2 regions of the Peribacillus sp. NPDC097295 genome follow, and region 2 is predicted to be linked to the other one. Evidence: riboswitches for the same ligand, from Rfam matches in the RefSeq annotation. Region 2 holds a riboswitch; the other holds the start of a gene.
The links. A riboswitch is a leader RNA that binds a small molecule or an ion and turns the genes downstream of it on or off. The one in region 2 is predicted to bind cobalamin.
Positions count from the first base shown of each region.

Region 1: another riboswitch for cobalamin. It lies ahead of mmgD (citrate synthase); the one in region 2 lies ahead of ACIQXN_RS07030 (ribonucleoside-diphosphate reductase subunit alpha).

Region 1 covers NZ_JBIWCW010000006.1:58,868-64,091, reverse strand. Annotated here, with positions in the region: gene ACIQXN_RS12430 (NupC/NupG family nucleoside CNT transporter) at 197-1,390, shown strand; cobalamin riboswitch at 1,849-2,048, shown strand; gene mmgD (citrate synthase) at 2,303-3,430, shown strand; gene prpD (2-methylcitrate dehydratase) at 3,522-4,958, shown strand; gene prpB (methylisocitrate lyase) at 4,972-5,224, shown strand, end outside.
Region 2 covers NZ_JBIWCW010000003.1:150,766-155,989, forward strand. Annotated here, with positions in the region: gene ACIQXN_RS07030 (ribonucleoside-diphosphate reductase subunit alpha) at 1-1,994, opposite strand, end outside; cobalamin riboswitch at 2,155-2,336, opposite strand; gene ACIQXN_RS07035 (manganese-dependent inorganic pyrophosphatase) at 2,625-3,557, shown strand; gene ACIQXN_RS07040 (hypothetical protein) at 3,628-3,774, opposite strand; gene ACIQXN_RS07045 (SulP family inorganic anion transporter) at 3,847-5,224, opposite strand, start outside.

The DNA.
Region 1 (5,224 bases), on a different contig from region 2:
CAGGTATTTAGCTACGTTTGTAAGTTATTCGTTTTTACTTACAAAAGGTTCCTGACCTAATCGTAGTACAACTACTTAGTTTTAGAAGAAGCTCTTATTTTTCATACTTTCTGTCCAGTGGCTGAAAGTATGAAAAATAAGGGCTTTTTATACATGAATAATCAATAGGAAAAGATAAATCGAAGAGGGTGATCGTTTGTATTTCTTGTTGAATATCCTAGGGGTTTTGGTTGTCATGGGGATTATATACCTGTGCTCGCCAAATAGGAAAAATGTTAAATGGAAAATCATTCTTACCTTGTTGGTCATTGAGTTGCTTATTACCTGGTTCATGTTATCGACCACAATCGGAACATGGGTCATTAAGCAGATTGCTACTTTCTTCACCTGGTTGATTGCTTGTGCAAATGAAGGGATTTCTTTCGTATTCCCTTCTGTTATGGCCAATGAACAAGTGGATTTCTTTTTCAGTGCCTTAATGCCAATCATCTTTATCATTACGTTTTTTGATATTCTCTCGTATTTCGGCATCCTGACTTGGATTATAGATAAAGTCGGTTGGCTTATTTCAAAAGTGTCGGGTTTACCGAAACTGGAAAGCTTCTTTTCTATCCAGATGATGTTTCTCGGAAACACTGAAGCTCTCGCCGTAATACGGATGCAACTTGTTTCTTTAAAAGACCAACGTTTGCTTACATTCGGAATTATGAGTATGAGTAGTATAAGTGGTTCCATCATCGGTGCGTATTTATCCATGGTACCGGCAGAGTTTGTGTTCGTAGCCATTCCCTTAAACTGTTTAAATGCCTTGCTGATTGCCAATATGTTGAATCCCGTTACTGTCAGTAAAGAGGACGATGTCGTGTATATCCCAACAAAAGAGGAACGTAAAGACTTCTTTTCAACGATTTCAAACAGTATGCTGGTTGGAGTCAAAATGGTCATCGTCATCATGGCCATGGTAATCGGGTATGTCGCGTTGACTGCCAGTCTGAATGGTATATTAGGACTTGCAGTAGATGGGTTGACGATACAGAAGATTTTCTCGGTTATTTTTAGTCCATTCGCTTTCTTGTTTGGATTAAACTGGGAAGATACGATGTATGTTGCTCAATTAATGGGTATCAAGCTCGCCACCAATGAATTCGTGGCCCTGCTGGATTTGAAGAATCAGATAAGCGGTATGGCACCACATACAGTCGCTGTTGCAGTGACGTACCTCACTTCATTTGCAAATTTCAGTACGGTCGGCATGATTTATGGAACATTCAATTCCATTCTTGACGAGGAAAGATCAAGCATCATCGGAAGGAATGTTTGGAAGCTTTTGCTTAGTGGAATGGCAGTCTCCATGCTCAGTGCCATGATTGTTGGCTTGTTTGTTTGGTAACGATATGGGTATAAAACTGTTTTACTAGAAAACGTAAATATAATGATATTGAGACGTAAAACAAGAGGCTGTCCCAAAAAGGGTAGTTAAGCTTAAATTAAATAAATAAAGAGAGGCAGATATGTTGATTTAACAACACTTCTGCCTCTTCAATTTTGCGTTATTTTACTCAAAAAAGGGACTTATGAGACAGCCTCTTGTTTGTCCAATAGAAGTGAAATAATCGTAGCATTAGCGTATATCAAAAGGGTACAAATGATTTAAGGTGTCCATCCAGCATTTTTCAGAGCATGAGATAAAACGCTAAAATAAATATTTAAAATGCAGAATTTTCTGATTAAACAACATATTTTACTACTTTAATACAAAATATTTCTAAAATGCATGGAAAGACCTATTTGGAATTTAAATATTAAATTGTAAATATTTAAAATATTTGGTATATTTAAGTAGAAAATTAAATATGTTAATTATTTGGTGCGAATAAAATGATTCACTTTATTTGCTTAAAAGGGAAATCGGTTTGATTCCGATGCTGTCCCGCAACTGTATTTGGGAGCGATTCGAAAAATACCACTGATTCTATGCTTATAGAAACGGGAAGGTTCGAAAAGTGATGATCATAAGCCAGGAGACCTGCCGAATAATCATGCATCAATTACCTACGAGGATAGGAGGTGTTAATTGCGGATTACTTGGCATGAATAATTACTGTGAATTATCATGTTTATTTAGGTAACGATTCGTTAATTAACAACTTCCAATGGAAGTTGTTTTTTTATGACCCAATTTTATCTAAGGACAGTTAGGCTATTCCTGATGGGTGAAAAGAGATTTAAAAGTATGTATCAATCATCGAGGTAAAATGTTACCGCTTTCAATTAAGAGTTAATTTGGATAGGAGGAGTAAAAATGTCGATACAAGAAAACTACTCACCTGGGCTGGATGGAATTATAGCGTCAGAAACGAGACTCTCATTCCTTGATACGGTTCAAAGTGAAATTGTAATCGCAGGATACGATTTAATTAAATTGGCTGATCATGCAGAATATTTAGATATTGTGAATCTGTTACTAAATGATAATCTTCCAACCTCAGAGGAAAAAGCGTACCTAGAGAATAAATTGAAGGAAGAATATGAAATACCGACTGATATTTTAAAGATTTTTAAACTATTACCAGAGAAAACACATCCTATGGACGCGTTAAGAACAGGGATTTCCGCATTAGCCGGCTATGAACAGCAGCTTGATGATCGTTCAACTACGGCCAATAAAGAACGCGCTTACAAACTATTGGCGAAAGTTCCCAATATTGTGGCAAATAGTTATAGAGTGTTGAATAAGCAAGAGGTTGTTCTTCCAAATAAACTTTTATCATACAGTGCAAATTTCTATTACATGATTACTGGTAAAGTGCCAACAGAACTGGAAGAAAAGGTTTTCGACCAATCTTTATTATTGTATAGCGAACATGAAATGCCAAATTCTACGTTTACAGCTCGGGTAATTGCTTCTACACAATCCGATTTGTATGGTGCGTTAACAGGAGCTGTTGCTTCGTTGAAAGGCAATTTACATGGTGGAGCAAATGAAGCGGTCATGTACATGCTTTTAGAAGCTGGAACAGTTGAAAAGTTCGAACAGTTGCTTGGAAAGAAATTAGCAAATAAAGAAAAGATAATGGGCTTTGGTCATCGTGTCTATATGAAGAAGATGGATCCAAGAGCGCTTATCATGAAAAAAGCGTTAAAACAACTTTGCGACAATAAAGGAGATGATCTCCTTTATAGAATGTGCGAAGCTGGTGAAGATGTCATGGTAAGAGAGAAAGGTCTTTACCCGAATTTAGATTATTATGCGGCACCTGTCTATTACATGCTAGGTCTACCAATTGAAATCTATACACCGATTTTCTTTAGTGCTAGAACAGTAGGATTATGCGCTCATGTGGTTGAACAACATGCAAACAACCGACTTTTTAGGCCGCGTGTAAATTATATAGGCGAGCGTCGTAACCACACTATTTTAACCAATTAAAAAAATGTAAGTTATCAGCTCGCCGAATGGTCGTTCTGACCAACGACCATTTCTAATAATAAATGACTTTGTATAGAAAGGGAATGAAAAAATGTTAAAGGTGAATGGAATTAATCAGACGGATGTATTATTAGAGACAATTGCAGATTATGTGTTAGATAAAGAGATTACTAGTACAGAGGCGTACGAGACTGCCCGTTATGTGTTACTTGATACAATTGGCTGCGGAATTTTAGCGCTTCAATATCCAGAATGCACCAAATTATTAGGACCGGTCGTCCCAGGGACAGTAGTACCAAATGGCACACGTGTTCCAGGTACTTCATATGTACTGGATCCAGTCAAAGGAGCATTTAATATTGGCTGTATGATTCGATGGTTGGACTATAACGATACGTGGTTAGCTGCCGAATGGGGACATCCATCTGATAATTTAGGAGGTATTCTTGCAACAGCGGATTATTTAAGCCAAGTGAATATTGCGGAGGGAAGACAAGCACTAACTGTGCAGGATGTTCTTGAAATGATGATTAAAGCACATGAAATTCAGGGTGTATTAGCATTAGAAAATAGTTTGAATCGAGTGGGGCTTGATCATGTTTTATTCGTAAAAGTAGCGACGACGGCTGTTGTTACAAAAGCTCTTGGAGGTACTAGAGAAGAGATTATTCATGCCATATCCAATGCATGGATTGATAACTCCAGTCTCCGTACATATCGTCATGCACCAAATACAGGGTCTCGTAAATCATGGGCTGCTGGGGATGCAACAAGCCGGGGTGTTCATTTAGCCTTAATGGCTGTTAAAGGAGAAATGGGATATCCGACAGCTCTTTCAGCACCAGGATGGGGCTTTCAAGATGTTTTGTTCAATAAACAAGAACTGAAGCTTGCTCGTTCATTAGATTCGTATGTAATGGAGAATGTGTTATTCAAGGTATCCTTCCCAGCTGAATTTCATGCGCAAACAGCTGCCGAGTGTGCAGTGGAATTGCACGATGAAGTTAAAAACCGTTTGAATGAAATAGAAAAGATCACCATCACAACACATGAATCAGCTATTCGTATCATCGATAAAACAGGACCATTAAACAATCCTGCGGACCGTGATCATTGTATTCAATATATCACTGCTGTTGGTTTAATTTATGGAAATATTACGGCAGACCATTACGAAGACGAAGCGGCCAGAGATATAAGAATTGATCAGCTGAGGGATAAAATGGTGGTAGTGGAAAATAAACAATATACTACGGATTACCTTGATCCGAACAAGCGCTCAATCGCTAATGCTGTACAAATCCATTATCGAGATGGAACGGTTTCGGAACTTGTGGAATGTGAATATCCTCTTGGTCATCGTTTTAGAAGAGAAGAAGCGTTTCCAAAGGTTATTAAGAAATTCACTGATAACATTAGTACCCATTATTCACAAAAACAACAAAAGAAAATTCAAGAAGCATGTTTAAACCAAAAGGTATTATCCAATTTAAAAGTAAACGAATTTGTGAATTTATTTTTAATCTAAGGGGGGCTTATCAGTGGCTTGGATAGTAAATAAACAATCATCACAGGAAGAACTGGCAGAACGTTTCTTGCAATTAATACAAGCATCAGGCATTTTACAAATTCCAGGTACGCATGATGCAATGGCAGGGCTCATAGCTAAGGAATCAGGCTTCCATGCCCTATATTTATCTGGGGCCGCTTATACAGCGAGCCGAGGTTTACCCGATTTAGGTATTGTATCTTCTGGAGAAGTGGCGGAACGTGCAAGAGATATTGTCCGTGCTA
Region 2 (5,224 bases):
ACTTTGAATTTGAAGTTTTTCTTCTCTTCATAAAATTCAATTTCATATAACGGATCGATTCCATCCGTGGAATGACCGATTTTTGCCGTTGATGAGTTGGGGGCAATCGCCATTAAATAGCCATTTCGTGTGCCATGCTGCTGCACTTCTTCTTTTAATTCCAACCATTTTGAATCCGTATAGTCCCGAAGGTCGAAATACTCTCCCGTATGCCAATCCGACCCTTCGAAATAGGGATAGCTTCCTTTTTCCTTGGCCAATTCATTGGATGCCTTAATGGTTAAGTAAGCGATTTTTTCGTATAAAGTATCGGCAAACTGAACGGCTTCATCAGATTCCCAGTAGATATTTTGGGTTGCCAGTAAATGATGCCAACCGAATGTTCCTAAGCCGATAGATCGGTACCGTTTATTTGAAATGGATGCCTGTTTGACCGGTAAGGTATTCACGTCAATGACGTTATCGAGCATGCGAATCTGAATCGGGATCAGTCTTTCCAACACATCACTGTTCACTGCGCGGGGCAGGTTGATGGAGGAAAGGTTACAGACTACGAAATCCCCGCTTTTGCGAACCACGACGACATCGCCATCTTCTGTTTCATATTCGTCGGTGATCGTTGACGGGCTTAAATTCTGGGCAATTTCCGTACAAAGATTAGAACAATAAATCATCCCTTTATGCTTATTCGGGTTCTTCCTGTTCACCTCATCCCGGTAGAACATATAGGGCACGCCTTCTTCTAATTGTGAAATCATGATGCCTTTCATAATGTCCATCGCGTTGATTTTCTCGAAACTATAGCCTGGAAGTACGCCATTTTCTGCGGCCTCTACAGCGAGGGCGTAATGGTCCCTGAAACTTCCTTCCCCTTTTTTCTCATCATAAAAATCTTCGAGGGAGAACCCAAGGGTCTGCTTCACGGTATGCGGATCGAAAAGATACCATTCCTTCCTGTCGCGCACGGCTTCCATGAACAAATCGGGGATACAAACGCCTGTGAAAATATCATGTGCTTTTAAGCGGTCGTCTCCGTTTTGCGTTTTCAAGTCAAGGAAGCTCATGATGTCTTTATGCCAAGCGTCCATATAGATGGCAATGGCACCTTTGCGTTGACCCAATTGATCGACGCTGACGGCGGTTTGGTTAAAGAGACGAATCCAGGGAGTCGTGCCTGAACTGTTTCCGGAAAAACCGCGGATATCAGATCCGAGCGAGCGGATTTTCCCGACATATAGACCGACCCCACCACCGAATTTGGAAACTTTGGCAGCATCATAGTTTGATTGATAGATTCCGTCGATGGAATCTTCTATCGCATCGATGAAGCATGAACTCAATTGCCCGTGGGTCTTACCGGCATTCGAGAGGGTAGGGGTCGCAACCGTCATATACAGGTTGGACATGGCCCAGTACGCTTCTTTAACAAGCTGCAGGCGATGTTCCGTTTTTTCAAGCCTCATGATTTCCATGGCAATGATCATGAAGCGCTCCTGAGGAAGTTCATAGACCTTGTCTTTTTTTGGACGGGCCAAGTATCTGTCATTCAAAAGATAGATTCCGATATAAGAAAAGAGGTTATCTTTTTCCGGATTGATGACTGAACCCAATTCTTCGATCTCCGTTTTTGTGTAGGAATCGAGAAGCTCCGATTTATAAACAGGGTAACGCTGGCCTTCATGCTGTTGCGAGAGTTCTTTGATTAATTCATAGAAAGGTCCATAGCTTCTGCCTTCATAGCCCCGATTTGTCCGGGCATCGCGATACATGGTATTCAAAAGTTCCCTGGCGGCGACAAATGTCCAGTCAGGCGCATCGATATCGACACTTTCAAGGGCAAGCTGTATTAGTTTTTTCGATGTTTGTTCTTCAGAAGCATCACTTTTTCGATCGAGCCATTTAGTGAAGCGCTTTTTAAATTTGTCCATATCAAGCCGGTCTTCGAAATCCTTTGATAGCATATCAAGCTGGATTGATTTTGTTTCGGTTTCCATAGCCGTGTTATATGTTTGAGTCATGAGTATTCCTCCTTAAAACGTACGTAAATAAAAAAAATCCGCCCAATAAATTGAGCGGATCAAACGATAGGATAAAAGAGCCATGAAAAAATAGCCGTTACACTATCGTTTCATCATCTCAATCCCCGAAGAATAAGAAACTTGAAAAAACCAGGCAGGTCTCCTGACTCATGATCATCCTACTTTGAGTCCTTCCCGTATAGAGAGCTATACAGTGGTTTTCTCATTTCGTCACATTTACAGTTGCGGGGACAGTTCCGGGATCACACCGGATTCCCTTTTCAGCCATCTCTGGCACCTTGGTTCATTTTTTCTATATATAGTTATTTGAGTTGTTAGAAAAGTCAATATCTAGTATTTATACTTCTATAATCGTAAGCCATCTGTGCCGATAATTCAACATTTATATTTAAGAAATCCGATTCATATCTATTGACAAGGTCTAATAACGGAAGAGGATAGTGAAAGAATATAGGGGGGAATCGAAAAATCCCTCGAGGATTGTCAGGTGTTTTGTGTTAAAATAAATTGCATAGCAAAACTAGGGATTCTGCTTATTGAAAAGAAAGAACCCTGAAAATCATTTAGGAAAAAGGAGCAAAAATCGTGGAAAAAATATTAGTTTTTGGACATAAAAATCCGGATACAGACACTATTTGTTCAGCCATCGCGTATGCTGATCTAAAAAAACAGCTGGGCGTGAATACTGAACCAGTTCGTCTTGGTGAAGTCAATGGTGAAACGCAATATGCGTTGGACCAATTCAAATTCGAGGCACCTCGCCTTGTTGATAAAGTGGCTGGGGAAGCGGATGGAGTGATTTTGGTCGATCATAACGAACGCCAACAAAGTGCTGAAGACATCGATCAAGTCCGCGTATTGGAAGTCATCGACCACCACCGCATCGCTAATTTCGAAACAAGTGATCCTTTATATTACCGCGCGGAACCGGTTGGTTGCACGGCTACTATCTTAAATAAGATTTACAAAGAAAATGGGATTGAAGTGCCTAAGGCAATTGCAGGACTTATGCTTTCAGCCATCATTTCCGATTCTTTACTATTCAAATCCCCTACATGCACAGAGCAAGACGTCGCAGCGGCTATGGAATTAGCTGAAATTGCGGGTGTGAATGCTGAAACATACGGTTTAGAGATGCTAAAAGCTGGAGCTGACTTGAGTGATAAAACGATTGATCAGCTCATCACTCTTGATGCAAAAGAATTTGCTATGGGAACGGCAAAAGTTGAGATTGCTCAAGTAAATGCTGTTGATCCGAACGAAGTACTTGCAAAGCAAACAGAAATCGAAGCAGCGATTCAGGCTGTCATTGCCGCGAAAGAACTAGATTTATTCTTATTCGTGGTAACGGATATCTTAACGAATGATTCTGTAGCCTTGGCTCTTGGAACATCAGCGTTTGCGGTCGAAAAAGCCTATAACGTTACATTGAATAACAATATCGCCGTTTTAGAAGGCGTCGTGTCACGTAAAAAACAAATCGTCCCAGTTTTAACAGACATTTTCGCTAAGCTATAAGCCGGGCAGATTACAACAGTTATAAAAAAAGGACTCGATGCCACTTTATAATGGCCTTCGAGTCCTTTTTTTAATTCAATGCATCTTTTTCTTTTTCATACGCAATCACAATCAGTTCTTTGTTTGATTCCTCACGCATTTTTCCTTCAAAGAGTTTTAATTCATTGAGAAGGTCCGGTGATAAGTCTGCGGCTGTATAATCCTGATCAGTTGACATGGTTCTTCCTCCAATCCAGAGTATCCTTCACTCTAGTTTGGCGGTTCATGAAGATTTTATGCAATGTAACGTTTACTTTACATAAGAGGCTAGATTCTTTAGCAACTGGGAACTCTCCTGATCAAGGCCAAGTACCTGAACCGTTTTGCCTTGCACCCTGTATTTTAGGACGACTTTCTCGACGGCATCCACAGCTGAAGCGTCCCATATTTTCGAATCGGAAAAATCAATGATAATGGAATCGGCTTTCTCCATCGGATCAAACTTCGATATGAAGTCCTGGACCGAAGCGAAGAATACTTGTCCCTTTATCCGATAAATGATGTTTTCGGCCGGTTGGTCTGTCGTTTTCTCGATCGACACTTTAGAAATTTTAGCCGAGAAGAAAATCATGCTTAATATTACCCCGGCGAATACGCCTTTGGATAAATCATGTGTATAAAGAACGACGATGACTGTCACGACCATGACGATTGCCTCGGTTTTAGGCGTGATCCGAAGCTTTTTTAAGGAGGACCAGTCAAAGGTCCCGATGGAAACCATGATCATGACTGCAACAAGGGCAGCCATCGGAATTTTAATTAAGACATCATTCAATAATACGATCAAGGTTAACAAAAAGGCACCGGCAACGAAAGTGGATAGTCGGCCTCGTCCCCCGGACTTGATGTTTATCCCGGATTGTCCAATCATTGCACAACCTGCCATCCCGCCGAAGAATCCGGCAACGATGTTCGCGATTCCCTGTCCTTTGGCTTCCCGGTTTTTATTGCTATCCGTATCGGTCATTTCGTCAACGATTTGCGCCGTCAGTAAAGATTCTAACAATCCAACGAACGCAAGGGCGATGGAATAAGGAAAAATGATGGCCAGTGTCTCGAATGTTAAGGGAATATCTGGAATCAAGAACGTCGGTAGAGCTTGGCTCAAATGCCCCATATCTCCTACGGTCCTTACTGAAGCCCCAGTTGCAACAGCCACGATGGTCATGAAGACGATTGCGACCAGCGACGAAGGAATGGCCTTGGTTATCCGTGGGAAAAGATAGATGATGGCGAGTGAACCGGCTGTCATGACATACATGACCCATGATTCCCCTGTGAAATGTGTAAGTTGGGCCATGAAAATCAAGATGGCCAAGGAATTCACAAACCCGGTCATGACAGGCTTCGGTATAAATTTCATGAGCTTCCCGATCTTAAAGACACCCAGTAGAATTTGAAGGATTCCCGTTAAAATGGTGGCGGCAAGCAAGTAGTTCAAGCCGTAATCCTTAACAAGGTCAACCATCACGAGTGCCATCGCCCCGGTTGCCGCTGAAATCATGCCTGGTCGCCCTCCAACAAAGGCAATGACAATGGCGATGCAGAAGGAAGCATATAACCCCACCATCGGGTCAACACCGGCAATGATGGAGAAGGCAATCGCCTCAGGAATTAAGGCAAGGGCT